Regions from separate parts of the Bacillus salitolerans genome, predicted to be linked through region 3. Evidence: riboswitches for the same ligand, from Rfam matches in the RefSeq annotation. Region 3 holds a riboswitch; each other region holds the start of a gene.
The links. A riboswitch is a leader RNA that binds a small molecule or an ion and turns the genes downstream of it on or off. The one in region 3 is predicted to bind cyclic di-GMP.
Positions count from the first base shown of each region.

Region 1 (8,204 bases), on a different contig from region 3:
CGGTAGATGATATTCTAGTTGAAGCATTTGCTGTCGTACGTGAAGGTGCGACTCGTGTATTAAAGATGCGTCCATTCCCGGTTCAAATCATGGGGGCGATGACCCTTCATGAAGGAAATATTGCTGAGATGAAGACAGGGGAAGGAAAAACCTTAACGTCAACGATGCCTGTTTATTTAAATGCTTTAACCGGAAAAGGTGTTCACGTTGTCACAGTTAACGAATATTTAGCAACACGTGATGCAACTGAAATGGGACTGCTTTATGAATTTTTAGGACTATCTGTTGGTCTTAACTTAAATGGAATGTCTCGAGAAGAAAAAATTGAGGCATATTCAAAGGATATTACATATAGTACGAACAATGAGCTAGGCTTTGATTACTTGCGTGATAATATGGTTCTTTACAAGGAGCATATGGTACAACGACCACTTCATTATGCAGTAATTGACGAGGTCGACTCGATCTTAGTCGATGAAGCCCGTACACCACTAATCATTTCAGGTTCTGCTCGAAAATCAACGGGTCTATATATTCAAGCCAATGCGTTTGTACGTACAATCAAGGAAGAAGAGGATTATACGTACGATGTCAAAACAAAGGCTGTACAACTAACAGAGGAAGGTATTTCAAAGGCTGAGAAGGCTTTTGGCTTAGAAAACCTCTTTGATATTGCAAACGTAAATGTGATTCACCATATTAACCAAGCATTGAAGGCGAATGTTAGTATGCTTCGCGATACAGATTATGTGGTTCAAGATGGTGAGGTTGTCATCGTTGACTCCTTTACAGGTCGTCTTATGAAGGGGCGTCGATACAGTGATGGTCTTCACCAAGCAATCGAGGCGAAGGAAGGGCTTGAGATTCAAAACGAAAGTATGACCCTTGCAACGATTACGTTCCAGAACTACTTCCGTATGTATGAGAAGCTATCCGGTATGACGGGTACAGCGAAAACAGAGGAAGAGGAATTCCGTAACATCTACAATATGTATGTTGTGGCGATTCCTACCAATAAACCGATTGCACGTGATGACAAGCCGGATTTAATTTTCAAAACGATTGATGGAAAGTTCCGTGCTGTTTGTGAACAAATTGCAGAAATGCATGCAAAAGGACAACCGATCCTAGTTGGTACGGTTGCGGTTGAGACATCTGAGCTCATTTCCAAATATTTAACGAAAAAAGGCATAAAACATAATGTCTTAAATGCGAAGAATCATGAACGTGAAGCTGAAATTATCGCCAATGCTGGCCAACTAGGTGCCGTAACGATTGCAACGAATATGGCAGGTCGTGGTACCGATATTAAATTAGGTGAAGGCGTCAAGGAAGTTGGCGGACTTGCTGTTCTTGGAACAGAGCGTCATGAGAGTCGTCGAATTGATAACCAGCTTCGTGGACGTTCTGGTCGTCAAGGTGACCCAGGGGTAACTCAATTCTATCTGTCGATGGAAGATGAGTTAATGCGCAGATTCGGTTCTGATAACATGAAAGCAATGATGGATCGTCTTGGTATGGATGACTCACAACCGATTGAAAGTAAAATTGTATCTCGTGCCGTTGAATCTGCTCAAAAGCGAGTTGAAGGAAATAACTTCGATGCACGTAAGCAATTACTTCAATACGATGATGTCCTGCGTCAGCAGCGTGAAGTCATTTATGCGCAGCGTTATGATGTATTATCTTCTGAAAACTTGCGTGAAGTAATTGAGTCCATGATTAAAGGTACGATTGAGCGAAATGTGGCTGCACACTGCTCAACTAACGAAGAGCCAGAAGAGTGGAATGTAAAGGCGATCGTTGACTATGTGGAGGCAAATCTTCTTAATGAGGGCGATCTTTCCGAAAAGGAATTGTCTGGAAAAGAGCCTGAAGGAATCACGGAGTTTATTTACGATAAAGTAAGGGCTCGTTATGATGAAAAGGAAAAGCAGCTCTTGCCTGAGCAAATGCGTGAATTTGAGAAAGTTATTGTACTCCGAGCTGTTGATAGTAAATGGATGGATCATATTGATGCGATGGAACAGCTTCGCCAAGGAATTCATTTACGTGCTTATGGACAAATTGATCCACTTCGTGAATACCAGATGGAAGGATTTGCGATGTTTGAAAGTATGGTTGAATCGATTGAGGAAGAGACCTCCAGGTATATTATGAAGGCACAAATTCGCAATAACCTTGAGCGACAAGAAGTGGCTAAAGGGCAAGCCGTCATTCCAAATGCTGATGGTCAAAAGCCAAAACGTAAGCCGGTTGTGAAAAGTGTTACAGTCGGGAGAAATGATCCGTGTATTTGCGGAAGTGGTAAAAAGTATAAGCAATGCTGCGGAAGCTAACATATTATAAGGATGGAAAGTAAGCTTATGTCGTATGGCATAGGCTTTCTTCACGAAATATATAGAAAAGGTTCTATGAGGTGAACACAATGGAATTAGTAGAAATCAGACATGAACTTGAAAAAATGGAAAAGCGTTTAGCTGACTTTAGGGGGTCTCTTTGACTTAGAAGAGAAAGTGGCACGTATTCGTGAGCTTGACGAACGAATGGTTGAACCAAACTTTTGGGATAACCAACAAGCCGCTCAAACCGTCATCAACGAGGCAAATGGGTTAAAAGATCTTGTGAATCAATTTAATGATTTAAATGATGCATATGAAAATTTAGATATGACATACGAGCTGTTGAAGGAAGAAAATGATGATGATCTTCTTAAAGAGCTGATTCAAGAGGTTAAATCTTTAACAAAGGAATTCAATGAATTTGAGCTTCAGCTATTGTTGAGCGAACCATATGATAAAAACAATGCGATTCTTGAATTACATCCAGGGGCTGGTGGTACAGAATCACAAGACTGGGGATCAATGCTCCTACGAATGTACACGCGCTGGGCAGAACGCAAAGGGTTTAAAGTAGAGACGCTTGACTATTTACCTGGAGATGAAGCTGGGGTAAAAAGTGTTTCGTTACTTATAAAAGGTCACAATGCTTATGGATATTTAAAGGCAGAAAAAGGTGTACACCGTTTAGTTCGTATCTCTCCATTTGATTCATCTGGACGCCGTCATACATCCTTTGTATCTTGTGATGTATTGCCAGAATTTAATGATGAAATTGATATTGAAATCCGCACGGAAGATTTAAAGGTTGATACGTACCGTGCAAGTGGAGCTGGTGGACAGCACATTAATACGACCGATTCTGCCGTTCGTATTACGCATCTTCCAACAAACACAGTGGTGACGTGTCAAACGGAGCGCTCACAAATTAAAAACCGCGAACGCGCGATGAAAATGCTGCAAGCAAAGCTTTATCAGAAGAAGATTGAAGAACAACAAGCTGAGTTGGATGAAATCCGTGGCGAACAAAAGGACATTGGTTGGGGAAGTCAAATTCGTTCATACGTTTTCCACCCATACTCGCTAGTTAAGGATCATCGCACCAATTATGAAGTTGGAAATACCCAGAGTGTGATGGATGGAGATTTAGATCCATTTATCGATGCATTCTTACGATCAAAATTAAAATAGACAGTCCCATAACTAGGATAAAACACTAAAATTGTTAATATTTAGTCGTTTTATCCTAGTGCTTTTTACGGAGATAGTATATAATGAAAAAAACGTTAGAAATGTCCGAAAACTCGATATAGAGGCAAACCATTCTAAAGGATGGGACGCAAAACTAAAGGGGCTAAATCATTAGATAAGCCAGCCAGTTGCAATCTAGTTCAGCAAATACCCTTTTTTAGGGTGTTTTTTTTCTTCTTCAAAAAATCAAATGATAAACTTCAATAAATTCTGTACATAAAAAATTAAGTAGTCTCATGCTGCCAAGAAACAAGGGACTAGCATAGTTTTGTGATAATTGATTTGGATTGTAATCTATAAATCTTATGATAGGACTGTGATGTGAAGTGGTGAGAATAGTAGATTCAAGTGAATACAAACTACTTAAGGAAGTAGAACACGACGATGGTTTAGGTAAAACATACACAGCTTTTGATAGGCAGCATACCCCACTTTTGCTTCATGTGATACCGAGTACGATGACTACCTTTATTGGCGAAGAACATATTAAACTCAGGTTAAAATCTCTTGCTCAGAGCCATTCGTCTTTTCTGCCAATTCGAAAGGTTTATTGTCAACAGGGCGAAGTGATAGTGGAGTATGAGAATCACCAAAATTTGGTCACTTTGCACGAATATATGAAAGGGAAGACGTTTAAGGATACGATTAGAATCCTTGAGAAAATAGCCATTCAATTAGAGGTTTTGCATCATGAAAGTGTAATACAAGGAGCGATTGTACCTAGTTACGTATGGATAACTGAAGGAAATGAAGTTAGATTTATGCCGCTTTATACACAATCACCATATGAACTACTTCACGGAATGCAAAGACCTCATTATCCTTATTTCGCTCCAGAGCTGTACCATTTAAATAAATTTGATATGCGTACAGATATTTATAATCTGGGGATTTTGTTTTATGAAATACTAACTGGCACAAATCCAAATAACATGGTGACAAAGCAGAATAATGTAACGATTGAACAAATGGATCTACCTTTTCATTTAAAGAAATTAGTTCTACAGATGATTCATAAACGTCCAGTTAGTAGGCTGCAATGGGTAGGACAAATAATAAATGAACTTCAAAGAATTCAAGGGAAGGATCATCAAGAAAGAAACTCAGATACATGCTTGTATGGCTCCCACTATTTATACTCGCCTGAATTTATTGGAAGAAAAGAAGAGTTACAGATTCTTTCAAAACTAAACCGTTCGATTATTGAAGGAAGGTCACAAAGTATTCTGATCAGTGGCCCAACGGGAAGCGGGCGCAAGCGCCTATTTTTTGAAATTACCGAAGACTTTTCAGGGCAAATTGATTATTATGTTTCAAGAGCAGATGACACTCCATATTCAGTCATTGAGCAGCTTGTGACAAAAATAATTAAAATATCGATTGCACGGCCGATTCTTCATCCTATATTAAATCATTTACCTGGTTTAGCAGAAGTATTTCCTAAACTGAAAACTGTTTATAAGCATCAGTTAGAGTCACAGGATTCACCAGCCTTCTCTTTACTCCAGACAGAACAGTTTCTTGTTGATTTCTTTATTGACTTTCTAACAATATCTGAAACGAGAATCGTGTTTGGTATTTACTCAGCTGAAAGGATGGATCCTTTTTCACTCTCGATATTAAAACGATTATTATCGTTAGAAGAAATTGTGTTAGGTGTAATTGGGATTGGTGAGGCTCATGAACTAGGTGAGCTTTATGAAGAAGGGATAGACCTTCAACCTTTACCGTTACGTGAGTATGCTCATTTTTTATTATCTATTTTTGGAAAGGCAAGCTTCTTACAAGAAAAATTAATAGAACGGCTGTACCACTATTCCAATAAGAATTTGACAAAGACAATAGAGCTTGTTCATTATTTAGCTGATACAAAGCAGCTGTATATTCAGCATTACAGCTGGCATTTAGTGGATAAGAACATCCGTGCTTTATCCTTACCACCATCTGATGAACTGATGATCAATCATAAAATACAGTTGTTATTAGAAGAGGAGAAACGAATCTATCAGGTTTTATCTCTTGTTCAAATACCTATCGTGAATCATCACAGCTTTTTATCGATGATTGCCAAGGTGGCGGGTGTTGAGTCTAGTGAAAAGGTGTTACAAGCGATAGAATCTATTCAAAAACAAGGCTTGTTGTTGAGATTAATGACGAATTATGAATTTCCATCACTAACGATTAGGGAGTTTGTAGAAAGTACGATTGATGAAACGAAAAAAGACTCCATTCATCACGAGCTTGCCATGCAGTTAATAGATGGAAGACACTACTCGATGGTTGCGTATCATTATAGTCAAAATGGAAATTGGAGAAAAGCAGCGCTCTTTTATTTAATCGAGGCAAGAAGAAGCTTTCGAGCTAGTCTCTATATAAAGGCTGTAGAAATGATTGAAAAATCTGTTCATATATATGAACAGTATCTGGATGGCATGCCACCCAAGGCAATGCTTCTTTTAATGGGGTATAGCTTCGAGAGATCAGGCCAATTGATGAAAGCCATTGAGATTTATAAACAGTTACATGAGCAATTCGATTCGATTAAAGCCCTTATACGACTAGGATTTTCTTGTTCGAATACGAAAAACTACGTAGTATTTGAGGAGGTAGAGGGGAAAATTGAACAGCTAAGTTTAGATGCTGGTATCCCGGTAAAGTATCGAATTGAGCTGAAAATTATTCTTTCAACCTGGAGTATTATTACAAAGCGAGATTTTACATTGGTAGAAGAATTAACACAGTTACAAAATACAGCAAGTGAATCTTTACGCAAGGAACTGGGTGTTAAAAATTATATCCGCCTTTTATATAATACACATAATATGCTCTATCACCAGAAAAAGCCATGGACTGAACGGGAACGGTTTATCTTAGAAGCTCAGTCGCTTGCTGAACAGCATGATCAGAAATTCCTGTTAAGTGGAATCTATAATATTATCGCAATTGGACTCATGGATGAGGATTTATTGCGAGCGAAGGATTTTTATTTTAAAGCAGTAGAAATGGCTAAATTACTTGGTGATAAACAGAATGAAAAAGTTGCCAAAGAGAATTTATTCGTTTGTTACAAGCTCTTAGGGGATATACCGAACTCATTTGAGTTTGCTGAAAAGGTTCGAGTGTTAGGAAATAAAATCAATCAGCCAAATGATACAGGTTTTTTAAGTGAATATATCAATCATTATCTCTTTATCGAAGACTTTCAAAATGCCCAAATCATGATTAACAAAGTAAAGCGAGAAGCGAAAAAGAATAAACAGATCAGTATTCGAAATCAAGTGTTTATTTTTCAATTCAAGCTATATGTTCAGCGTAATGACGTACATAAAGTGTTTAAAATGTGGCCAGCTGTGAGGCGGGTATGTGAAACAAACAATATGGTAGAAGAATTACGTGAACTGGAGTTCATGTATCTTCTATTTACAAAAGACTTTGGAGAGCTCATTCATAAGGTGAGTATACAGCTTGAATCATCTCTGTTAACTTTACAAGAACGAATTGAATGTATGATTTACAAAATTACAGCATTACAAGAAACGGCAAATTATGAAGAAGCGTTAGAGCTTACGAGAGCGTTAGAGCAATTGATTTACAAAACGAAATATTATGGCTATCTAGGTCACGTTTGCTTACTAAGAGGGATGTTTTACAAAAAGCAAGAGCAATACATTCAAGCAAAAGTAAACCTGACTAGAGCAAAAAATAATTTCATAAAATTAACGAACGATGTCAAAGTCCAATTTGTTAATCAACAATTAGTAGAACTCCATGATAAGCTAGTAACAAACATTATGGCAGAGCATCAGCATGTAACCAATCTGCTAGTGAATTATGAGGTATTGTTTGATAGTGTAAAGCGGATTAATGCTTCCTTATCCCTTGAACAGCTTAGTAAAAATATTGCGATTGTCTTATATGAAAACTTTCTAATCGATCGCATCCATTTGTATACGACACGAAAAAATGGGAGAAAGCTATTATCCATCAATGAAAAAATTCAGTTAGTAGAAGCAAAAAATATGGAAGATGTTCTGGCTAGAATTGATCGCACCCGTACGTATTCTAGTTTCCAGGTCGACAATTCAACCTATGTCTGTTTTCCGGTATTTTCTGATAAGGATGAAGCCATCACCTTTCTTCTAGTTGAAAATTATACGATTCAATCTTATTTTTCAAAAGAAGAGCGATCCCTCATCGGAAATTTGTTAGAGCTAGTTACACCTAAAATTGAAAAGGTATTAGCCACTGAACAAGTTACAACTGACGATTTAACAGGGTTATTTAAACGAGATTTCTTTCTTGAAAAGCTAGGTTCCGAATTTAAAAAAGCGAAAGCTTATGGTACTCACCTTTCCTTTATCATGCTTGATTTAGATGATTTCAGTGAGGTGAATAATGTATTTGGCCATATAGAAGGTGACCGTGTGTTAAAGGAAGTTTCAAGTCAGCTTCGTCAATCCGTTCGAAACGGCGACATTGTTGGACGATATGGAGGCGAAGAATTTATCGTGATTCTTCCAAATACAAATGGTGAATCCGCTACATCTGTCGCGCATGATTTGCTGCGAGTTATTCATCGAATTGATATAGGAAAAGGGAAGCAGTTGACCGCGA
Region 1 is NZ_JBHUEM010000011.1:40,654-48,857, reverse strand. It holds gene secA (preprotein translocase subunit SecA) at 1-2,339, shown strand, start outside; one part of gene prfB (peptide chain release factor 2) at 2,429-2,500, shown strand; one part of gene prfB (peptide chain release factor 2) at 2,502-3,530, shown strand; cyclic di-GMP riboswitch class I at 3,644-3,726, shown strand; gene ACFSCX_RS09230 (diguanylate cyclase) at 3,920-8,204, shown strand, end outside.
Region 1: another riboswitch for cyclic di-GMP. It lies ahead of ACFSCX_RS09230 (diguanylate cyclase); the one in region 3 lies ahead of ACFSCX_RS24410 (sensor domain-containing diguanylate cyclase).

Region 2 (8,204 bases), on a different contig from region 3:
AATCCTCTGAACGCGATCAAACAGCCTGTTATGATGGACACGGAACTGGGATTAAAGGTTATTATTTCTCCTATTTGGATAAGGGATCAATTATCATATTTTATCATAGCTGGTTTTTTACTTGAAAGAACCTCTCAAGATTTAGTTATTCGTTCGATTGAGCAGAAACGCCTGAATAGGAAGTATATTGCCGAAATGATAGAAGCTATGGGAGAACACAACGATGAAGAAAAGAAGAAATGCATAGATGTAATCAATAAATTCACATTTTTAGTAGAAGACTATCTTACACTTCAACAGGATAAAAGCAAAACTGAACAACAGTTAGATTTTACAAAAGAAAGTTTAGGTGCTATCAGAATAGGAAATGCAACCCCCTTTTCCTTTTTTGATAAGCTCAATAGAGAGAAGAGCCAGATTGAGTTTTATGGACTAGCGATAGAAAATAAACATAAGCAATATGAGGTTACCTATACAACTAACAAAATAGATTGTTTGAAGGGTCAGACTTTTCTTATGGGAGAGGGTTTTTTAGGCCATATTATTGCCTCAAAGCAATTTCAGTTTTGGAAAAATACACAATTAGACCCTAGAGCTTCAATTTTTAAAAGGCAAGATATTAACGTTATTAGTTTATTCGGTGCACCCGTTTATATAGGAGACACTGTTAAGGGTGTATTCTTTGGGGGAAGTACAAAAACTGAACTCGATGAGGATCTGTCAAATACCCAAGGTATTATGAAGGCTGCGCTTATTAGCAATAAGCTAACCGTACAACAAGTACGGGCTAGCCTACAGAACCATCTGCTAGAATTGTCTACCTTTAATGAAGTATTTAAGGCAATCACCTCAGTGGAAGACATTAAAAGAGTTCTCTATATCTTAGTAGATATTAGTATCAATGTCATGCGTGGACCTTTTTCTTGTATTGTTTATAAGGGAAATGCTAATCAGTCAAAAGTAGATATTGTCTCTAGAGGTTTATCGGAGACCGAGATAAATAAATATGGATATGAAGTTGCCGTTAAAAACTTTTCCCACCCGGTTACAAAGGCAAAAACAAAGCAAGTAACGATAGGGAGGACTAGTTGGGGTCGGGACGTTCTGGAATTTCCACTACTCTTTCAAGATCATTTATATGGAGTATTATGTGTAGGGCTGAATTCGAAGGATGATGCAGAGAAATTTCAATCCTTCTTATCAAGTCTTTCCGTTGCAGGAGGTATTTCCCTTCACTTAAACAGTACTAGGAACAATATAATTGATGAAGAAAGCATAGCTTTGATGTTGAACAATATAGTAAAAAATCTTGATCCACAGAAATATGAAAAATTGTCCAAAATAAGTGATTTAGTTGAGAGTTTTGCACAATTCTTACAGTTGGATCACATTGAGTTACTAAAACAAGCATGCTTAGCGACCGTTTATGATTCTAGCTTACTTAAACAATTTATGAAAAACAACAAGCTATTAGAAGTGGTTGAGGATTTCAAGAGTGAAAACAAAGAAAGTATGAGAGTAGAAAGTGAAATCTTAACACTGGTCACTCATTTTGTTGAAGGAAATGAACAAATAGATTCATTAAAAAAGCTGGTCTCAATTGAAGAAAATCTAAAAAGTAAATTTATACTGTACCTGCAACAACAGCCAAGGATTGAATTAGAATTATCAATGAATCAAATTGATTTAATGGAAAAAACAACTATTGAAATGGATAATGAAGCATTAAAGCAGTCCCTAAATCTATCCACAAGAGAAAAAGAGGTGCTAAATTTAGTTTTGAAAGGGCATAGTAACCATGAAATTGCCCATACATTGTATATAAGCGAACATACCGTTAAGAACCATATGACGAAAATATTACAAAAGCTTGGTGTGGCTGATCGTGCACAAGCGATTGCGAAAGTATATCAAATGGGGTATGTGCCTCAAACCTAATAACTATATCAAATCCCGCGAAAGCGGGGTTTTTTATTTATGAATGAAGAATGTGTAGTTTTTTATACTACCTTATTACGTTGAATCTGGCTCCAGAGACGAGCGAGGAAGAGATTGTGACGATCTTTGCTTTCATCCTAGACGAGGTCAAAATAAGCTGTTATGAACAAACAAGAAAACCACCATTTTTTATGACAGAACATTTGCTTGTCGTGTCTTAACGGGGCAGTTGTACCTTTTTTTAGTATATAGGAAGTAGTTCCTATTCTATCGATACTGGAAATAAAAAACAAAAATGAGAGTTGATGGTGATATACGGATAAACAAATCTAGTAGAAAATTAGAGTGTAGCTTGAGAACAACAATAACAAATTAGTAATCTAATTGATAGATTGATTAGCATTACGAGAAAGGATACGTTCAATGAAAGATTATGAGCAGCTATTAGAAATAACAGAATATATCTTATTGTTGGTCTTAAATAACGTAATAGGAAATAGTAGTTTAGTAAAAAATTCAAAAAAAGAAAATAACAACGAAATAATCGAATTTTTGATAAAACAAAAAAAAGTGAAAATGGTAGTCATTAACGGAGTTATTTATTTTCAATATATTGAACCAACACAATCGGAACTGAGGATTTTTGACCTAATGGAATAACAACTTAGAGGGGTAGGTAAGTAGGAAGGTGATATATATAGGGAAGGAAGTGAAACTGATAATGTTTCAAGTGTTAAATGTTAATCAAGAGCAAATGGTACTTTTTGGGGTCCTCATACTATTCATCATCATCCTTGCCATATCCCTAAGTTATTCGGTCATAAAAAGAATGGAATCTATCAAACTAGTAAAAGAAAATACGGATAAGAAACAACTAGAAGAACAATTACTAGTCAGTGAACAAAGTTATCGATCATTATTTAACAATCATCCTGATGCAGTTTTTTCATTAGATTTAGAGGGGAACTTTAAAGAAATAAATCATGCTTGTGAAATCCAGTTTGGCTTTAGTCATTCACAATTAATGGGCTTAAATGTTAGAGAGATTATACACCCTGATCACTTGACTGAGTTTGTTAAAGTCTTTGAATTAACAAGTAGAAATGGAGTGATTCAAGATGTATGTATTCAAGCTATACAAAAGAATGGGACTATTATTAATAGCGAGACGAAGCTTCTTCCGATTCTATTGAAAAATGAGTTGGTTGGAGTATACGGAATCTCCAAAGATGTTACCGAGCAAGAAGAAAGGAAAAAAGTCATTAAATTTATGGCTTACCACGACCAGCTTACTGGTTTACCAAATCGTAATAAATTGAATAAGTATGTAAAAGAGAAGGAAGTAACGAAGAGTGAGTCATTTGCTGTCTTATTCTTTGATCTTGATCGATTTAAAGTCATAAATGATACGTTAGGTCATTCGATGGGAGATCAGTTGCTAAAGGAAGTAGCACATCGTACTAAACTTATAGTAAATGATGCTGGAATGGTGTTTCGACAGGGAGGAGATGAATTTATTGTCCTCTTAGAAAATGCTGATCGAGATAAGGCTGCACACATTGCTCAGTGTATTATTGACGTACTTGCACAACCGTTTCATATTTCAAATTATGAAATCTTCACCACACCAAGTATAGGGATAAGTATGTATCCTGAGGATGGACAGACCATTGAAACGATAGTGAAAAACGCGGATTTTGCCATGTATCAAGCAAAGAAGGCTGGGAAAAACACGTATAGGTTCTATTATTTGGATGAAGGGAATGCTCAATTAAATCCATTACTTTTAGAAATGTATTTGCATAAAGCACTAGAACGTAATGAATTGGAATTATATTATCAGCCAAAGATGAATCTTAAAACGGGAAGAATGATTGGGACAGAAGCCTTAATGAGATGGAATAGTCCTGAGCTTGGAATGGTCCCACCTAATTTATTTATACCTATTGCGGAGGAAACCGGATTAATTATACAGATGGGGGAATGGGCTCTCAAAACGGCGTGTTTACAAAACAAACATTGGCATGATAAAGGGCACACGGAAATGATTGTTTCTGTAAATCTTTCTCCAAGGCAATTTGCTCAATCAAATATTGTAAATATCATTTCAAATACATTAGTCGAAACAAAATTAAAACCGGAATTTTTAGAGCTTGAAATAACAGAAAGTATGACGGCAGATATTGAACGATCTATTGTAACTTTAGGTGAATTAAAAGCATTAGGTGTGAAAATAAGTATTGATGATTTTGGGACTGGTTTCAGCTCACTAAACTACTTAAAAGAGTTCCCTATCAACACGTTAAAAATTGATCAATCCTTTGTTCGGAATCTCAATCAGAATCCCAATGATGAAACAATTGTCAAAACAATCATTTCAATGGCGCATAGTTTAAATTTAAGTGTAATCGCCGAAGGAATCGAATCAAAGGAACAATTAATATTTCTTCAACAACACTTTTGTGAGGGGGGACAAGGATACCTTTTTGGAAAACCTGTACCATCTGAAGAGCTTGAAGGGATGTTAAAAGAGATAGGTGGAGCAGTAAGTAAATTAGGACTTCCTCAGACAACAAGCGGAGCAGAATGGTCTGAAGAGCTTGTTCGTTCAGCAAAAAGGGAGCTACAGGAGACAATCCGTCGTCAACAAGGGATGACATTCAAGGTCAAAAAGATAAATGGCCATTTTATTCATACATTATGTGATGGTGAGTTAGTATATCGATTAGGTTTTATTCCCCAACAAGTAATAGGAAAAGATTTATTTGAGATTCATCCATTGAAAATGGCAGAGGAGATAACTACTTATTATGAAAGAGCCTGGCATGGAGAGGATAGGGTATCTTATGAACAGGAGATAAATGCAATTACCTACTTGGTAGTTTTAAGCCCTGTAAAACGTGGTGGGATTGTGGACGAGGTTATCGGTTCCTGTGTGGATATTACCGATCGAAAAAAGATGGAGAGACATTTAAAGGAAAGTGAAAAACGCTACCGCTTAATCGCGGAGAATATGCCTGATCTCTTCTTTATTTGCAGTGTAAGTGGAAGGATAGATTATGCTTCTCCATCTTTTGAATGGATTATGGGAAGCCAGTTTCATTTGGAAGGACAGCTGTTTACTGAGTTAGTAGGCCCAGAGAATCAAAATCATTTCTTAAAACTATTCAATGAAAGTTATATGAATAAGGCTCCATGTCAATCAGAGTTTCAATTGGAAAAACAAAATAAGGAGCTTGGGATATTTGAACTCGTAATCTCGCCAGTATTTGATGAGGATAAAAAGGTAGTGCAAATGTTAGTCATTGGACGTGATATTACAGATAAGAAAAAAACCGAAGAAATGCTATTACAAAGTGAAAAGCTATCGATTGTTAGTGAGTTGGCTGCAGGAGTCGCACATGAAATTAGAAATCCTGTTACGTCTATCAAGGGATTTGTTCAATTGTTAGAAGAATCCTATGATCATACTTACTTCCCAATTATTAAAGGTGAACTTGAACAAATTGAAGAAATTATTAATGAATACCTAGCATTAGCCAATTTACAGTCACTGCTAATTCAACGTGTAGATATTACCGAGTTACTTCAGGAGGTTCTTGACCGTTTTACAGATAAATTAATCGAGAAAAGTATCCGCTATTCGATAGAGTCGAATTTGGTTGCTTCAATGCATGGAGATTTTAATCAACTAAAAAAAGTGTTTACTAATATAATTGAGAATAGTATAGAAGCCGTTGAAACTTATGGGGAAATTTGGATTAAATTAACAAGTAATGATTCTCATATCAATATTTCAATTACTGACAATGGAATAGGAATGGACGAAGAGCGGTTAGCGCGGTTAGGAGAACCTTATTATAGCTATCGTGAAAAGGGAATAGGAATAGGACTGATGAAATGCTTTCAAATTATTGGACAGCACAAAGGAACTATAACCTTTAGTAGTAAAGAGTATGAAGGGACAGTTGTTGAAGTAAATATCCCGAGGATAAAAGAGGAAAATAAGGGGAAAGGTACCAGAAATATGCCAACAACTGGAAATAATTCAGAAAAATTAGAAAAATTAATTGAAAAGGTTTGATTTACCACTAAAAATGATAATAAAACACCCGATAATAGTAGTAAATAAGAACTTATACCTACGAAAATGGCAAACTTATTGAAAGATAAGGACGCAAAGCCACGGGTCTAAGGCCAAAGTGCTAAGATCGCCGGGTTACCGAAAAGGATGGAATTGTATTCAGTTTATAGTGCTTTTGTACTATCTATTGAAGCCCCCCAACCTTTTGGGGGGCTTTTTATCATACGTAGAAAATCAAGGAGAATTGAGGTGAATACTATGGGACTATCCATTAATATAGACAGGAAGGAATCCGAATTAGTGATTCATTTGAAAGGAATACTAGATATTTCAACAAGCTATATGCTTGATGAGCATTTAAAGGAAATCGTAAGCCCAGAAACTGTAATCATTGATTTTAAAAACCTAGAATTTATCGATTCTACGGGGATCGGTTCAATTATAAATGCTGCCCATATCTCTATTGAAAAACACTTTACTCTCATTTTACAAGGTATGAATGAGTTTACGGATGAGGTTTTTGAAGAAATTGGTGTTTACCAAATTATAAAAGCCTTGCAAAAAATCTAAAGTATAACGTTGCACAAATTAACTGGATGGGAGGGTCATTATGCAAACCATCGTTGCGAAAGGAAAAGACGTTCAAGACGCTATCATAATTGGTTTAAATACGCTAGGAGTCAATAAAGATGAAGTGGATATTGAGATTATTCAGTCGAATGAAAAAGGATTTTTAGGTTTAGGGACAAAAAAAGCGGTTGTTAAACTTACGATTCAAAAGGGCCAAGAAAACCGTTCGAACAATTCTCATGACTCCTCACAACAGATATTGAATGATGGAGATAAACCGAGAGAGGAGGACCTTACAAAGGTCCTTCAACCTCAGGAAAAGGTAGATGATAGCATCCATACACTCGAAGGTAAAGTGTGGGTGAAGGATGGAAGGCTATATTGTAGAGATTCACCCACAAGGTTTCCTTTAGTGACAATCCAAGAAGGTCTACGTTTAATGAAGAATGGGCAATCCATAACAGAAGAGACAACGATTGTTTCTGAGGCACACCATTATGAAATTGAAGTGGATTCTCTGGAGGAAAGAGAAACAAAATGGTCCATTAAGATAGATAAGCAAGGGTTAATAGTTTTATTAACAGTTGAACCTGGTTACACAATCACCCGGAGTTTACAAGATGTCGTACCGGATTACCATATTGACGTTAAAGTGGACGAAAAGAAAGAAATCATAAACAGCTTAACTCAACATGATGTTATCAATGAGTTGAAATCGCTAGGTATTAACGAGGGTTACGATATAGAAGAAATTATAAAAGCAACGAGTGTGGAAGAACCGTCCACGTTCGAAATTGCAACAGGTAAAAGTCCAACAGATGGAAATGATGGATGGATCGAGTATTTGGTCAACCTTCAAGGTAATAATGAATTTCTTGAAAAAGAGGATGGACGAATTGATTATAAAGAAGTTCAAACCTTTCCAGCTGTGGATAGAGGCGCAGTGATTGGCATTATTCATCGCCCTATTCCAGGAGAATCGGGATATACAGTTCAAAACGAATTAATACCAGCCCCGAAGGTATACCCAGTGATTGTGAGACCTGGAAATGGAATTATCATTGAAGAAAATAAAATTGTGGCAACTGCGTCAGGGCGACCACAAGTGGAGCAAAGAGGAAAACTGATTACAGTAGCTGTTAAACCAAAGCTCGTTCACCAAGGAAATGTAGATTTGGAATCTGGAAATATTCGGTTTATAGGTGATGTAGAAATAGTTGGAGAAGTAAATAATATGGTTGTGGAAGCTGAAGGTGAAATTAATGTTCACAAGCTTGTTAATAAAGCAATTTTGACAACTTCTGGTTCCATCATTACGTATGGAAATATCGTTGGTTCAGAGATTTCAGCAGGGAAAAACAATATGTTACAGGTTGAGTTAGGACATTTGCTAGGGAGTCTCTATCAACAAACAGAAAAATTACTGAAAGTGGTCAATGAACTGATGCTGTCTCCAGCTTTTAAATCTAGTGATTTATCTAATGGTGGGTTAAAGCCGTTAATTCGAATATTACTAGAAAAGAAGTTTCAAAGCTTCCCATCCATAGCTAAAAAGTATGTAGAGGTTGTAAGAAAGGGAGAAACGTATTTAGATGAAGAATGGAAAGAAGTA
Region 2 is NZ_JBHUEM010000024.1:114,021-122,224, reverse strand. It holds gene ACFSCX_RS15240 (response regulator transcription factor) at 1-1,938, shown strand, start outside; gene ACFSCX_RS15235 (hypothetical protein) at 2,362-2,598, shown strand; gene ACFSCX_RS15230 (EAL domain-containing protein) at 2,660-6,022, shown strand; cyclic di-GMP riboswitch class I at 6,081-6,165, shown strand; gene ACFSCX_RS15225 (STAS domain-containing protein) at 6,281-6,592, shown strand; gene ACFSCX_RS15220 (flagellar assembly protein A) at 6,633-8,204, shown strand, end outside.
Region 2: another riboswitch for cyclic di-GMP. It lies ahead of ACFSCX_RS15225 (STAS domain-containing protein); the one in region 3 lies ahead of ACFSCX_RS24410 (sensor domain-containing diguanylate cyclase).

Region 3 (8,204 bases):
TTATAATACTAATAACTAGTAGTAAGAAATTGTTTAAGGTAGGAGGTGATAAACTTGAGTAGAAAATTAGAGTCAGTTCAGCACTACAAATCGCTCTATGAAAATCACCCAGATGCCATTTTTACGTTTGATGTGTCTGGAAACTTTTTGGATGTTAATCCAGCATGTGAAAAACTATCAGGTTATTCTGCCGAAGAATTAATTGGGAGATCCTACCTTCCACTAATAGCATCAAACGAGAGAGAAAAAGTGAAGTCTAGCTTTGATCGTGTCTTACTCGGTGAAACGGAGAGTTATGAATGCTCGATTCACGATAAGAGTGGAAGGGTGATTGACTTAAGCATTATGAATATTCCCATTGTTATCGATCGTAAGGTAACGGGGGTATTCGGTATAGCAAAAGATATTACAGAAATGAAAAGATTAGAGAAACAGCTTCTCAATTCACAGAAAGAATTGAAGGATATCGTTCATAAGCACCTAGGGTTCATTTTTAAATTCAAGAAAATAAAGGATGAATTCATTTATACATTAGCTGATGGACAATTACTATCGAAAATGGGAAGTAGCTCTGGCGATGTACTTCATAAAACAGTAGAAGAAGTATTTGGTTATTCAGAAGAAACCTTACAAATCAAAAATATATATGAACGGGCATGGAGCGGAGAAGAGGATCTATTTTATGAAGGAACGTTTAACGGGATTTCATATATTACAAGGTTAACACCGATATTTAGAGAAAATGAGGTAACAGAGGTACTGGGGAGCTCCATAGATATAACAGAGCTAAAAAATATGGAGAGGATTTTATCAGTAAATGAAAAACGATTTCGAAGCGTCGTAGAATTGTCACCTAGTATTATTATTATTCATAGAGATCAAAAAATTTTATATGCAAACCCAGCAGCGGTAAAGATAGTTGGTTTAAATAGTCAAGATGAGTTAAACGATCATTTTATTACAGATTTCATCCATACTGACAGTCAAGAACTATATGAAACAAGGATGAAATCCTTCATGGATGATACTGATAATTCCTTTCGAGAATATAGAATCATTAGAAATGAAGGAAAGGATTTTTATATTGAAGCACGAGCTAGAGAAATTCACTATAAAGGACAAACGGCTGTGCTAACTGTTGGAGTAGATATCACGGCACGTAAAGAAAAAGAAGAGCAGCTTCGAAAGAGTGAACAACTACTAGCAGAAGCACAACGAATTGCTAAATTAGGAAGCTGGGAGTTTAACTTACTTGAGAAGAAATTATGTTGGTCGGATGAAACATATCGAATTTTTGGGGTGACATCAGAAGAATTTACACCAAGCTACGATGCATTATTAAACTTTATTCCTCCTGAAGAAAGAGAATACGTACATCGAGAAAGCGAAGCTGCTTTGAATCAGAAATTACCTTTTTTGGTTGAACACCGAATTATTCTAGCTGATGGAAAAGAGAAATTCGTTCGCCAACAAGCGGAGGTGATTTATGAGGATGGACAGGCCATTTTTATGATTGGTACCATCCAGGATATAACGAAAAAACGAAAGACGGAACTTGAGCTAAAGAGGAGTGAGGAGAAGTTTCGTTCAATGGTTCAGCACGCTAGTGATGTGATTAGTATTGTAGACGAAAAAGGAGTTATTCAATATCAAAGCCCTTCCAGTAAACAAATATTTGGTCATGAACCAGAAGAATTATTAGGGAAAAATGGTTTTACCTACAATCATCCTGACGAAAGAGGACGAGCTGAGGAAATCCTAAAGAAAGCATTAAAACATCCAGGAAGACCAATTCGAGCAGAGCTTATGATACAGCATAAAAGTGGAAAATGGCTACACTGTGAGCAAGTATCAACAAATCTTCTACATGATCCAAATGTAAGTGGGATTGTGGTCAATATAAGAGACATCACGAAACAAAAAGAATACTTCGAACAGGTGAGGCAATTAGCGTATCATGATGATTTAACTATGCTCCTGAATAAACGAGGTTTAAACCAATTACTTATTGAAGAAATACAAGCATCTATGAAAACTGATTCGTGTTTTTCTCTCTTGTACCTTGATTTAGACAATTTTAAATACGTAAATGATAGCCTGGGACATGAAGTAGGAGATAAACTATTACAAAAAATATCGGGGATGTTAAGAGACCTAGTAGGTGATAAAGGAAAAGCAGCCAGACTAGGTGGTGATGAGTTTGCCATTGTCTTACGAAATTTAGTAAATATAGATGATGTTGAGGTTATGGCAGGTAATATTATTCAAATGTTTAACCAGCCGTTCAAAGTAGATCAGTATCAATTTTATATTACGACAAGTATTGGTATTTCGTATTTCCCAAATGGAGCGAAGGATTCAGATACACTGTTAAAACATGCAGATATGGCCATGTATCGAGCTAAACATTCGGGGAAAAATACGTACCGAATATTTGATGAGGATATTCAAAAGAGTAATGAACGAACCTTTTTTATTCAAAATGATTTACGAAATGCTCTCATAAACAATGAACTCACGGTACATTATCAACCGCGTATTAGTACAGATAGTGAAAAAATGGTAGGGGTTGAGGCATTGGTCCGTTGGAATCACCCAAAGCTTGGTCCAATTTCACCAATCGAGTTTATTCCAGTAGCAGAAGAATCAGGGTGGATTGTCCAATTAGGTGAGTGGGTGTTAGACAGCGCTTGTAAGCAGCTTGTAAAATGGCATCAACAAGGGTACACTTCCTTGTCCGTGTCGGTGAATTTTTCACCCCTCCAATTTTTGCAAATCGATTTGCATGAAAGAGTAAAACACATTATCGATAAGTATAATGTAAATCCAAATCAAGTGGAAATAGAAATAACCGAATCAGCTGTAATTGATCAAGATGTGGGGCTTCAGGAAAATATTAGTAAATTGAAGGAAATAGGCTTACAAATTGCGATTGACGATTTTGGAACTGGCTACTCTTCTTTAATGTTCATTAAGAAGTTTCAAGTGGATACCATTAAGATAGATCGTTCATTTTTATTTAATCTTTTGGATGACATTGGAAATTTGAAAATTGTATCGGCCATCATAAATCTTGCGAAAGCACTCGGCCTTAATGTTGTCGCAGAAGGAGTCGAAACGTGTGAGCAGCTTTTTAGGCTGAAAGAGATGGATTGTAAAGAAGTACAAGGGTATTATTTTAGTAAGCCATTACCATCAGATGAGTTGGAGAAGAATGTCTTTCCGAAGTATTGTTAACACCACTTAGTTGAAGTGGTGTTTTTTTAGATTATTAAGAAAGTATCGACAAAACCTGACAAGTGACTGTCACCTGTCGAATTCGACAAAACCTGACAAGTGACTGTCACCTGTCGAATTCGACAAAACCCGGGTGGTACCTGGAACCAATATAGGCTGTTGTTCATATGATAATTCCAACCTTGAGAGTTACTCTCAGGAAAGGAGGAAATGTATGGAGTTAACAGCAGCTCATTGGTTGTACGGGTTGGTTACGCTAGGCGTCATTTTAACAATGATTTTTCGGAAAGGTGTCGTCTTGCCTACTTTAGTCGGAACGTTTCTTGTCGCATGGGTGTACCAAGGAAGTGTCATCAGCGGGTTCACCTCTGTGTTTAATGCCAATTTAACTGCGGCAAAAGAATTGTTTAGTATCTTTTTAATTATTACGTTTATGGTGGCCCTTCTTCATTCATTAAAGGATTTAGGTGCTGACCATCAAATGATTGCCCCTATCCAAAAGGTCATGACTAATGGGCATATTGCTTATATTGTCTTGATAGCCGTCACATTTGTGATTTCATTATTTTTCTGGCCGACACCTGCTGTTCCACTCATATGTGCGCTGTTAGTACCAGCAGCAGTTAGAGCTGGGTTACCGCTAATGGGAGCGGCAATGGCTGTTGCTCTTGCCGGTCAAGGGATGGCTCTTTCATCGGATTACGTCATGCAAATTGCGCCAAGCTTGAGTGCAAAAGCAGCTGGGATTGATACAGCATTAGTAGCTGACAAAGCGTTAATCCTATCTCTTATATCTGGTGGAACAGCTATCCTGTTAGGTTATTTAGGTGTAAGGAAACAAATGAGGAAATCGACGGATCCCGTAATCGAAACGGAGCTGAAGACGCTTCAAGGATCATCGGATGAATCCAAGCAAGACGAAGCGAAACAAACCGTGTGGAGCAAGGTGTTTGCTGTATTGGTACCGCTTTCAATGCTTGGGGTCATGATCTATATGATTTCAACAAAGGTGAGCGGAGGAAGAATGGGAGGATTCGAAGGGGGAGATGGTGCGGCCTTCATCGGTGGAGTGGCCGTGCTACTCCTTAGCCTAGCTACTGTAACGTACGGTAAAGTTCAAGCGTTAGATCGGATTAGTGAGCACATTACATCAGGCTTTGTGTTTGCTTTTAAAGCGATGGGACCGGTAATTCCGATTGCTGGGTTTTTCTTCTTAGGAAGTGGTGATTTTTCTGGAAGCATCCTATCACTCGGTGAAGCTACACCACCTGCCTTCCTATTCGATTTAGTTCAAGCAGGTCAAACGGTCATACCAGAAAACATGGTTCTTTCAGCATTTGGAATTTTGATCATTGGAATTATTACGGGTCTCGATGGCTCAGGATTTTCTGGTTTACCTCTAACTGGTGCACTTTCTGGAGCGCTTGCCTCCAATTCCATCGATCCATCTACCCTTGCTGCAATCGGTCAAATGGGATCAATCTGGACAGGTGGAGGAACTTTAATCGCTTGGTCATCACTTGTGGCAGTAGCTGGATTATGCGGAGTACCAGTTATGGATCTTGTTCGGAAAAATTTCTGGCCTGTAATGGCGGGGTTGGTTGTATCAACTATTCTTTCGTTGTTAATTTGGTAACAATAAACGTATATAGTCCATATTCCCTACCTATATTCCGGTGATTATACTAGCGTTTACATTGACTTTAGGATTGTAGACCTATATACTAGCATTGAAGTACTGAATATTTTGATAAAAGGCAAACCCATCGAAAGGTGGAGACGCAAAGCTAAAGGGGCTAACATCGGTTTGATTATGCCAGCCAGTTACCGATAGAATGAACTATTCGTCTATTTGAATAGACTAATCGGTAATCGGTTAGTCTATTTTTTATTCTAGCATTCCTGTATTAAAGTAAAATAAGTTTCTGGTGTTTAGTTTATACAACAATGTTTCGGCTAATCTAGCTCCAGCACCCAGCCAAGATGAATTGGCGACGATCTTTGCCGTTTCATCTTACTCGAGGGAAAAAGAAGTATCACTTTTTCCTTGGTCAAATAACCTGTCATGAATACAAGGGAAAACCACCCTTTTTTTTCATGACAGAACATTTGCTCTGCCTGAGGCTATACGGGGCGCCCTGAGCCTTTTGTTCTATGTTCTCGCTCTTTGTTCATGCAGTCATCAGAAAAGATAATGGAGGATGACGATGGAATTCATTAGTTTTTTAGTAGGTTTGTTTGTTGGGATCCTCAGCATAAAAACGTATAAACAAATCGTAAGGATGAGGGTCAAGGAACGAAAGGAAAATGAGAAGAGAATTTATAATTTAGTAGAGAGTTCTAGAGATATTATCTATTATTATCAAGTAAAGCCCGAACGGAAATTTAAATATATAAGTCCCTCTATAGATAAGGTGTTAGGGGAGGGGATAGTCGGGGAAAGCTTGATGAATCCTAATATTCCCTTTGATCTTGTTCATCCAGATGATTATGAAATTGTATCTAATAAAATATATGGCCATGCCGACTACAGCAAGCCCATTATCCAAAGATGGAGAAATAAAGAAGGGGAATATATATATTTCGAAGAGTACGCTACACCAATTTATAAAAATGGTGAGTTTGTGGCTATCCAAGGTATTATCCGAAATATTGACGACAAAATTAAACTTCAAAAAGATCTGGAGTTTAGAATATCACATGATACTTTGACAGGTATTTACAATAGAAGTTATTTTGACCAGCAAATGGAAAGACTAAACAAACAGCGGGATGTTCCGTCTAGTATCATCCTATGTGATTTAGATGAATTAAAGGTATTTAATGATCAATATGGCCATAAGACTGGGGATATCCTGATAAAAGAGACAGCGAGAATATTAGATCAATTTTCCGATGAGCATGTCTTTGTTTCTAGAATTGGCGGAGATGAGTTTGCTATTTTAATAGAGGATCAGCCAGAAAGCTACGTGCAAGCATTCATAAAAAAAATCCATCAGGAACTAACAGTGTTTAATGAGAAAAGCACAACAATCAACATTAAAGCATCGATAGGCTATGCTCATGCAGAACATTCATTAGGAAACATGAGCTCCTTGTTTGTAGAAGCGGATTCGAACATGTATGCAGAGAAAAAGAAACGGAAGGAAATGGTGGATACTCCACCTATCCTAGAATAGAAAGTACGATAATCTGGGCCTAAATCATATTTGATTTAGGCTTTTTTCAATTATTAAGAAAGGTTTCAGCAAGAGAATGGGCTAGTAACTTGGAATCCAGCTCCCAGCCACTCGAGGTCAAATAACCTGTTATGACTAAAAGGGAAAACCACCTTATTTTTTCATGACAGAACATTTGCTTTGCCTTAGGCTAAACGGGGCGCACTAAGCCTTTTGTTCTTCCAAAAGCTGGTTTACACAAACTTTCTATCGTGGCTTTTAGAGAAAGTTGTAGTAGATGAAATGGAACTAAATGATGATCTTAATGCCTTAATGTAGTATTGCCTTGATTCTGGTATGCCAGTAATGGCCATTGAATCTGAACACATCAATTACCAAAGAAACGAACAATTCCTCTCGATTATGAGTTGGGCTCATTAGCAGTAAAGAGCCTCCTCTCAAGGCACTGAATTCCATGATTTTTATCCGGTTCCAACTGGCGGATAAGCGCCAGTAATAACCCTGTATAGGAACAAGACTAAAGTCGCCACCTTCTGTGGCAATGTCAGTGTGACCCACAGTGTGGGCCGGGGCTAACAATCAGTTGGGGATGAGGAACACCCCCACTGATTGAAGTTTCACTTTATTTGTTCAACGTTCTGAAAAATGTAAGATGCAATAAATGCAGAAGAAATAGAAATGGATATGTAATAGCCGAGTACCAATATCTCCACTCATTGTGATAAAAATACCCTGACAGTATAGAAAGAAATTCAAAAATCAAACAGAAAATAGTCCAGAAAAAAATATAGAGTAATTTATTTTTTAGTGATTGATTACTTGGATAGAAGTTCATAAAGATAACACCTGATGTTGGAAAGAGTATTAGAATAGGTAGAAACCCCGCAAATTGGACGCCTGAAGTAAAATAGCCATACCAATTATATTTAAGGTCAAACGTAATATCTGTTACAAATCCTAATAAAATTGAAAAGTTTGAAATCGCGTAAATTTCAGGTTTAGAAAGATTTTTAGGAATCCAATAAGCAACCATAATAAACAAAATGCATGAGAAAATTAAGAATTTCATCTGATAATCCTTTCAATAAGCTGTGAGCATTTCCTACTTAATTTTCCCCAATGGTTTTATCTCATTCTTAGATTTTTGCAGTTCGAGGTAAAATCCATGCAGAGAATTTTTTTATGAGTGGTAAGTAAATGTATCGGTAATGTTGCTGCTAAAGAGTGTAATTAGCATAAGATAAACAGCAATGGCTTTTATAAAAATTAGTGAGTCAATATAAGAATTACTTATAGAATATGATAAATTTATTCAACTTTTATGATCGCTTCTAGTAAGTTATTATAATTTTAGAACTGTGAGTAGAAATTGATTCAGAAAAAAATAACTATCATTATGGAAGAGTAAGGAGGGATACCAAGTTGAACATACAAATTGTATTATTTGATGGTTTTGGAGAGTTAGTCGCCCTAGCACCTTTTGAGGTTCTAAAACGAGCAAATGAATGTGGTGCTAGTTTTGACGTTGAAGTAGTTTCATATGAAGAAAAGACTGACATTATTTCATCCTTTGGGTTAATCGTAAAAGCGAATGATATTTTGCGAGTAGAGAATAGACCTGACTTACTTATCATTCCTGGTGGAGGATGGAACCACAGATCAGATGTTGGAGCAAGAAAAGAAGCAGAGAAGGGGAACTTGCCTCAATTAATCTATGACCTTCATTCAAAGGGGACAATTGTAGCCGGGGTTTGTACAGGTGGCATGTTAATGGCTTCTTCTGGTATT
Region 3 is NZ_JBHUEM010000055.1:213,057-221,260, forward strand. It holds gene ACFSCX_RS24400 (sensor domain-containing protein) at 55-3,237, shown strand; gene ACFSCX_RS24405 (hypothetical protein) at 3,452-4,873, shown strand; cyclic di-GMP riboswitch class I at 4,984-5,069, shown strand; gene ACFSCX_RS24410 (sensor domain-containing diguanylate cyclase) at 5,445-6,416, shown strand; gene ACFSCX_RS24415 (CBO0543 family protein) at 7,039-7,485, opposite strand; gene ACFSCX_RS24420 (DJ-1/PfpI family protein) at 7,839-8,204, shown strand, end outside.

Region 4 (8,204 bases), on a different contig from region 3:
GAATACGGCATAGCTTCCCACTAAGATGACAAGTACCGATAATAAACCAACTAGTATTTTTCGATTAACTATAAATTTTATTAAATTCATCATGATTCTCCTTACTCATCTTTTTTTACTATCCCTTCGCTTTCCATAAACAATATAGCTGATTTAAGAGTCATATTATAAGTGAATTCGGTCACATCCTTAGTCATAAATTCCGAATGACTCATCCTTCTAAAAAAACCGATACCTTGTGTTTTACCTCTTTGGTCAAACAATTTTTATATTCCCACTCGCTTTTTGTTCAGAGGAAGCGTACACAAAACAAAGCCTTCCTTTTTAAGCTTCTTCAACTAATTCAAACATGACCGTCATATTACTTTTGTGGTATGGACTAGTTAAAAGTTAGACCGTTTTTAATCTAGTTGCATATGATAAGGAAAGTTTAAAGAAAGATAGGTGAAAATAATGGTTTCATATTATCGGCCACACGGTGGCGGAGGACACGCAAGCTGGGGGCATGGGACAGGACATGCAACATGGGGACATGGTGGAACTTGGGGACCGCATCACGGATGGGGGTATAATCCTGGATTTGCAGCAGGAACTGCCACTGGCTTAGTACTAGGTGCAGCTGCTTCTCCTGGGGCTTATCCCGCTCCATATCCGTACCCAGCGCCTTATCCATATCCGGCACCATATCCACAACAAACGTATCCAGCTCCATATTATCCGCAAGGCCAATATTAACCACTAAAAAGACATCCCTTTTATGGATGTCTTTTTAGTATCTATCAGGAAAACTACAACCGTGAAACATATTTTGTGAAACAAGAAAAACCGGGAAGTGACTGTCACTAAAAAAAAAACAGACCAAGGATGGTCTGTTTATGAGTAGAGTTGATTGATTTTACTGTTGGATACAAATACATCTAAATGTTGATAGTAGTTCATGAATTCACCTGGTAGTAGTCCGCCGTATTCACCGTCTAGGTTTAATTGCATTTTTTCAGTTGTCTTTACTTTAACACGGTTCGCTTTTGAATAGATGATAGCTGGGTCGTTCATGTGATCACCTTTAAGGGCTAGTGATGCAATTCTCACGATATCAGCTAAGTTTGTTTTCTTGACGATGATAAGGTCGAACATTCCATCGTTAAAACAAGCAGTAGGTGCTAGTTTTTCAAAACCACCGACCGAATTTGTGTTACATACAAGAAATAGCATAATCTCTCCCTCAAAAAACTTCCCATCATATTCAATTTCAACATGGGTCGGTTTAATCGAAGGTAAGATTTCCATTCCTTTTAAATAGTACGCTAATTGTCCAAGTACCGTTTTTAGTTTGCTGGGTACTTCATAAGTAAGCTCCGTTAACCTTCCACCACCTGCAATGTTAATGAAGAATTGTCCGTTTACCTTACCTAAATCGATAGGAAGGGTGGCACCTTCGCATATAATGTTGGTCGCTTCCTCAATGGTACGCGGTACACCAAGAGCCCTTGCGAAGTCGTTTGTGGTTCCTACAGGGATGATCCCAAGCTTTGGACGATTTTCTAGCTCTGCTAAACCATTGACCACTTCATTAATCGTTCCATCACCACCTGCGGCAATTACAACATCAAATTGTCGTTCTACTGCATCGCGAGCAGCATTCGTCGCGTCACCAGCACCTGTCGTTGCATGACATGATGTCTCATAACCAGCAATCTCCATTTTCTGTAAAACCTCAGGTAAATGTTTTTTGAATAATTCTCTTCCTGACGTTGGGTTATAAATAATCCGTGCTCTTTTCATTATCATCATCCTGTTTCTTTTATATCAACTTAAAATAAAATCTTACTTTCGTCTTTCACGGTGCTAGCTTGGGAGTCAAAGTAATCTTTCGGTCTTACAAGCCTACTGCAAGTAGTTAAGGTATATTCTTTTCCATAATGTTATAGACCGATCTTCATGTATTTATGTCTAATCTCCCAGTGTTTTGCCTTATTCATTATAACGGAAAATTTATACATTTCAACTTTTAACCACTTTCACCATTATTCCCTGTTCTACTTTTCGCAAACAAAAAACGTCCATTAAGAACGTTTTACTTTGATTTGAACTCGTGATGATGTTTCCACATTAAGTATCGATACCGAATGGTACATCCGATACAATAACCACTTAATGCTAACGCGGAAGCTATGATAACCATTCCACTGAAAATATAACCAATCACTGTATATTTAATTGTAAACGCAAGTAATGATATTCCCAGGCAGATTGTTGCAATCCATTGATTAAATAGCTGCTGCTCACGGTCTTCTTGTCTATACTGATTAAATGGTTTCTTTAGAAACACCTTGCCCATTAACATAACTGGATTTTGTTTCGTGACTACTGTGATAACTCCAGCTACAAAAGGGAGAAGTAATAATAGTTTTCCGAAAAATAAGCTTATTAAAACAGTTATCAAAATGAATGATTGATTTATTTGGACTAAAGGCTTCGGTATATTCAATTCTATCCCTCCTTATTATGCTCATTATACCAAGTGATTTAGTTGGTTTTCAATCATATGAAATATTGTTTTCATATTCGTCTATACTAATCAAAACGAAAACAAACAAGAGAGGGAACTTATGAAACAATGGGAGAAAAAATTCTCAGCATGGATAAACACGAATGAACTAATTTATGTGGAGACGATGAAGCAGAGGATTGGGCGCTCTCTAATATATGGAAGGCTCCTTTCTTTTAATATGGATGAACAGTTTATACAGCTATATAACGACGATGATAAGAGAGTTGATATGATTCCATTCAAGGAAATCGATCAAATTGGATCTACAAAGGAAAGGTAGTGAGGTTATTTATACAAAGATGGTGGTTTTTATTGCACTTTTTTTTGCCATGACCTACCAAATAGCATATGGAAAGGATACCCTATCTCCAGTAGCTGTTATTCACCAGTTTTACGAGGATGTAAGTCACAACCGCTGGGATGAAGCCCCCTATTGGTGGATAGAGCAGCAACGGGTTGAATTAAAAGGATTTTTTGAAAACGAAAATAATATTAGAGAGAAAAAAGGACTTTATAATCTGAAGGAAGCGAAGTTAGTTATGTGGAAAGAGCTACCGTATGAGTACGGCTTGAGTTATGTTCCAAGTGAGTATATGGATTTTTTTACAAAGGATAAGAAAATCTACTATGTCGGTGTGAACTACACAGTACATAAACAAACTCAGTCCTTTATTGATGGGACAAATTATTTTCTTATTGCAATGGTCCGTGAGAATGGAGATTGGAAAATTGCACTCACTACTCATGTGACTGTTTCCTCGATTATCGAAGACGGTCATGGTTTTGGTACGGAGGATGAATGTACTTATGATAAGAGAAGATTAAAGGATGTAGATTAGGTCATTGCATATAATAGGTTCTTACTTACATAAACTTTAATCAACGCTTTAGCAATAAACAAAAAAGCAGAACAAGGATTAGTCCTGTCTGCTTTTAATACTTGTATTTAAAAACTAACATCGTAATATCATCTTTTTGTTGAAGATGTTCTGTAAAGCAGTGTAGTTCTTCAATAACACCATTTTTAATATCCTCAACAGGAAGGGTGTGTATTCTGGAAAGTAGATTTATTAATCTTTTCTTATTATAAAGTTCCCCCTCCGAATTTTGAGCTTCAATAATACCGTCTGTATAGAAAAATAAACAACTACCTTTTTCTATTATTAATTCGTGTTGCTCATACTCATAATGGGGCAGACCACCGATCATAATTCCTTTACTTTCTAGGAACGTACTAGTTGAAGAGCTTGTCATTAGCAAAGGATATGCATGACCTGCATTCGCATATCTGATGGTGCTGGAAGCTGGATCCCAATCGGCACAAAACAATGTAACAAACGAAGTAAGTGACCGAAGATCCTCATAAAGAGCTTGGTTGATTAACGTTAACATTTCCGATGGATCATTTGCTTTCTGTGCTAAACTTCGAAATGCCCCTCTTATTAAGATCATTTGCATGGCAGCCGGGATCCCTTTACCCATTACATCCCCGATGACCATCCTAAGTTTGCCATCCGGCAACTTGCATACATCATAGTAATCTCCACCGATTAGCCTTGCGGGTATCGATATTCCAGAAACCTCTACACCTGAAGAGATGGGTGGAGTACTATTAAGTAGTTTCGTTTGGATATTTTTGGCTAGTTTAATTTCTCTTTTTAAAGTCTTATCCAATTCGTTTAGAATGGGAACACTCATACTACCCCACCTTTATCCCACGTGTAAATTTCCCGTAGTGTTTTTTACCTACTAAAAATATACCATGTTTTTCCGAGAAAGAAATCCTTCTTCTACTCACTAACTATTTTTTTTTCTGAAAAATGCCCAGTACCTACCATTTCTACCAAATTCATCTCCATCACAACCGTAGTCCCTTTTGGACTTGTATAAAGTTTCACCTTATCCATCATCTTCATGAGGAGATTAAACCCTTGACCTAATGATACTTTTGTTGAATAACCAGCTAAAAGAGTGGATTTAGGTAACTCTGATAAATCAATTCCACTTCCTTTGTCTTGAACAACAATCTTAAGTGTCCCATTCTCATAGAATAGGTGTATTGAGCCTGAAGTTGCATGCTTGATCACATTTGTCACAACTTCTGATGTACAAAGTAAAATTTGAAATGCCACCTTACTAGGAACATTTAACTGGGTTAAAATTTCCTGAACTAATTGTCTACTTAACGGGACATCTCCTTTCTTTTCAATTGGCAATGAACCAATTGATTGTTTTTGAACGATATTATTCAGTTCCTTCATATCAATAAGTTCCATTTTTCCTTTCGTAACAGAAAAGATAACATCTCTATACAAAGTTTGGACTTGTTCATTTTTTTGTTTTTCAAATTCAAAAATGGGGGTTATATCAGTAAGTAAGAACTGATATCCATCTGGCACTTGAGTACAATAAACGTCATAAAGTCTTCCAGCTTCATTTTCTACTATTTCCCTGATGATTCTTTGTTCCACTTGTACCTTCTCAATGAGAACAGTTAACTTTTGTTCAATATCAAGACTAACTTCCTGACCTTTTCCATCAATAAAAACCTGATGTTTGAATGTAAGGTGAGTCACACTTAATTTACTTAATAATTCAGAGTCTTTAAGTTTGTGACTAAGTTTAGAATCTACTTTTTTCTCAACTGATTCCTTCTCATGTACAACTTCTTCCACCGACTCACCTAAACACAGTTCCATAAATATATTTAAACTTACTTCAACTAACTTCGGATCAAGCTTATTCCCAGCAAGCTTACTAAACTCTTTTTTGGGATTTTTTATCTTTGGATCAAGTAAAAGATGATCGAGCTCATTGGCAACAGAAATGATTCTAGAGCCTAAAGGAATGCTTTCTTCGGCTAAATTATATGGAAAACCATTTCCATCCCACTGCTCATGATGATAGAAAACATATTCTGCTGCTTTGTCTAACCCTGATATTTCTTTCACCATCTTCGAACCCAATTCAATATGGTTCCTATATTCCCTTTCCTCTTCAATCGTTAAAGGGCCTCTTTTTATAAACAGTTTTTCACCTAATTGGAGCTTACCCATGTCATGAAAAAGGGCTGCATAATGAATTGAGTCAATTTCCTCCATGGGTAATTTTAATTCCTCAGCTATTCTTCTAGCCATTTTCCCTACCCGCGTAGAGTGACCACGGTTGATTAACAATTTCATTTCTGACACTTCTGAAAATTTCTCCATTGTTGATAAGAAGATTTTTCGAAGGTTAATAAATAAACCAAATGCGTATCTAAGTAGAAAATAGCAAAATACAACAAAGAAAGTAACAATAAAAAATAGGAGTGGTTGCTTTAAGCTGTAAATATAGACAAGGAACAATGTAATACTAGATGTCGTAAGAAACATATAGATAGCATCTAATAAAATATTTAACAAGGTTCCCCAGTAAGGTTTATTATTAAGTGTTGAAAAAACAACAGCAATCAATATATAGTTGACCAAAGAATGTATTCCTATAACAGCGAATAGTAGCAACATTGTTTTCCAATGAAAAATACTCTCGCGATCATATAGCCATTCAAAGAACAAACCTGCTACAATAATACAGATAATATATAGACTCAAATTAAACAAATTTTTCTTAATGTTTCTTTTTTTCCATAATAAGGCTGTAGTTAAGAGGAAAATAACGAGTTCCACTACAACTGCATTTTCCACTCCATAAAACAATAAAGCAATAAACGTAAAGGTTTGAGAACTAGTAAATAAGGTACCATTGGGAAGTTCAATTAAAAAATACTCTAATACCCCTGCCAAGATACCTAATGCAAGAATGACTTCAATACGGGAGTAATCGGTTGTAAGGAGGGATATGACTAATAATGTAAAACCAACCAATATTATTGAATTAATATATACATTTAATTTGGTTGGCATTTTCTTTCACATCCTTTTTTAAAATATGAGGAAATAACTTGTGGTTTAACAAATAAATTAATCAAGAAACATCTATTTTTTAATAAAAACTGGGGCGTAGGTACTGCTATTGAATCCTTAAATCTAAAAGATTATGATTATGGACGCCAAGGTACTCCTGCTACTGCAGATAATGCCATTGCAGCAAGAACCATGATTAGAAATACTTTACCTTTCATGGGATCAACCTCCTTCTTCGGTAACCGGCTGCCATTGAGATTTTCCTCTTTAGGCCCTAGCTTTGCGTCCTCGTCTTTCGAGCGAGTTTGCCCTTTTCGATAAGAAAAACATCTATATTCTTTGAAAATCCTACGCCCCAAGATTGAAACCAATTTTAATGTTGAATCCTACTTTGTCAGATTCAATCAATTTCTAGCCCTTTTTTGTTTTTGTGGAAGATATCAACGTAGCTTTTTATTCCAGTGATGGTATAAAAAAAGAAGATACACATCCCAAAAGTAATAATGACATCTCCTATGCTAATGACCTTATCAAATAATGCATAAGGCAAGTGAAGTGGAATAACATCACCTAGAAAAGGTAGCATTGTATGTTCATTGATTAATTGATGCTTTCGATAGCCTGATTCAAGAATTTCTATATAATGAGAAAGGTTTGCCGCTTCTAATGCTTTGCTAGATACCGGCATCCTTCCACCGTTTATGATAATGACTAGGAAGTTTAAAAACATCCCAACGGAGAAAAGTATAAAACCCGGTAAATGTTTATTGATCAACGCCCCTATTGAAAGCAGGAGATATGAAGCTGCGATAAATAGAGAAAACCACTTTGTAAATGCTGAGTAATCATAAAGATACATGGCTATGAGTTGAAGGACAAAGCAGCTTAATATGAGATAAGGAGCTTTAATCTTAACCTCCCATAAATGGTCAAATGACTTTGCACGTAAGTATGCAAATAGTATGGCTAGGAACAGATATTCATAAATCATCTAATTCCTCCTTTTCTTATAGAAGATACTAATTCCTAAACAAACACATCTTCTCCAACAATATCTGATATTTGGAGTATATCGAAAACCATCGCCACATCCTCATTTACATTCGTGATAGTTACCTTAATATTTTGGTCTGTCAGCAGTTGGATGGTTTTCAACAAAAGTCCAATACCTGAGGAATCTACGAATGGTACCCTTTCAAAATTGAATACAACTGAACGATACGTAAGGAGACTTGGGGTTAATTCTTCCTCTATAATCTCAGTAGTTTCAATATCCAAATCTCCCTCTAGATCCACCCTTACTCCATCTTCTTGTTCCAGCAATGAGTACTTTAACATTCGATTTCCCCCTTTATGATTTAAACGCTATATTCCCTTCGTTGTCCAGGTAGGCAACAACCTCATAGGTGACATCTTGAAAGGTGTATTTAGACTTTCCAATTTTGATTGTAGTACCTTCCATTGCTTTATTTATTTTTATGGTTTGATCACTTGGAACAGATATTAAGGTTGTAACACCACTTTCAGCACCAACTTCATTGATATCAACACCTAGTCTTCCATAAACCTCTCCACCTCTTAGAGCACCTTTAACTTTCAAACTACCACCTGCATGGATAGTAGAGTGTGTACAACTTTTCCCTACTATTAACACATTACCACTACAATAAATCTTACTCTTTAGTACATTAGGTACTGTTATAAAGGAATCTTGATCAATCGGTGAATCGCTTTCTTCATTTAGTTTC
Region 4 is NZ_JBHUEM010000024.1:105,731-113,934, forward strand. It holds gene ACFSCX_RS15170 (efflux RND transporter permease subunit) at 1-90, opposite strand, end outside; gene ACFSCX_RS15175 (hypothetical protein) at 454-735, shown strand; gene ACFSCX_RS15180 (diacylglycerol kinase) at 874-1,782, opposite strand; gene ACFSCX_RS15185 (DUF4395 domain-containing protein) at 2,075-2,488, opposite strand; gene ACFSCX_RS15190 (hypothetical protein) at 2,610-2,831, shown strand; gene ACFSCX_RS15195 (hypothetical protein) at 2,809-3,390, shown strand; gene ACFSCX_RS15200 (PP2C family protein-serine/threonine phosphatase) at 3,485-4,249, opposite strand; gene ACFSCX_RS15205 (HD domain-containing phosphohydrolase) at 4,342-6,456, opposite strand; cyclic di-GMP riboswitch class I at 6,691-6,776, opposite strand; gene ACFSCX_RS15210 (DUF5317 domain-containing protein) at 6,857-7,447, opposite strand; gene ACFSCX_RS15215 (STAS domain-containing protein) at 7,483-7,794, opposite strand; gene ACFSCX_RS15220 (flagellar assembly protein A) at 7,808-8,204, opposite strand, start outside.
Region 4: another riboswitch for cyclic di-GMP. It lies ahead of ACFSCX_RS15205 (HD domain-containing phosphohydrolase); the one in region 3 lies ahead of ACFSCX_RS24410 (sensor domain-containing diguanylate cyclase).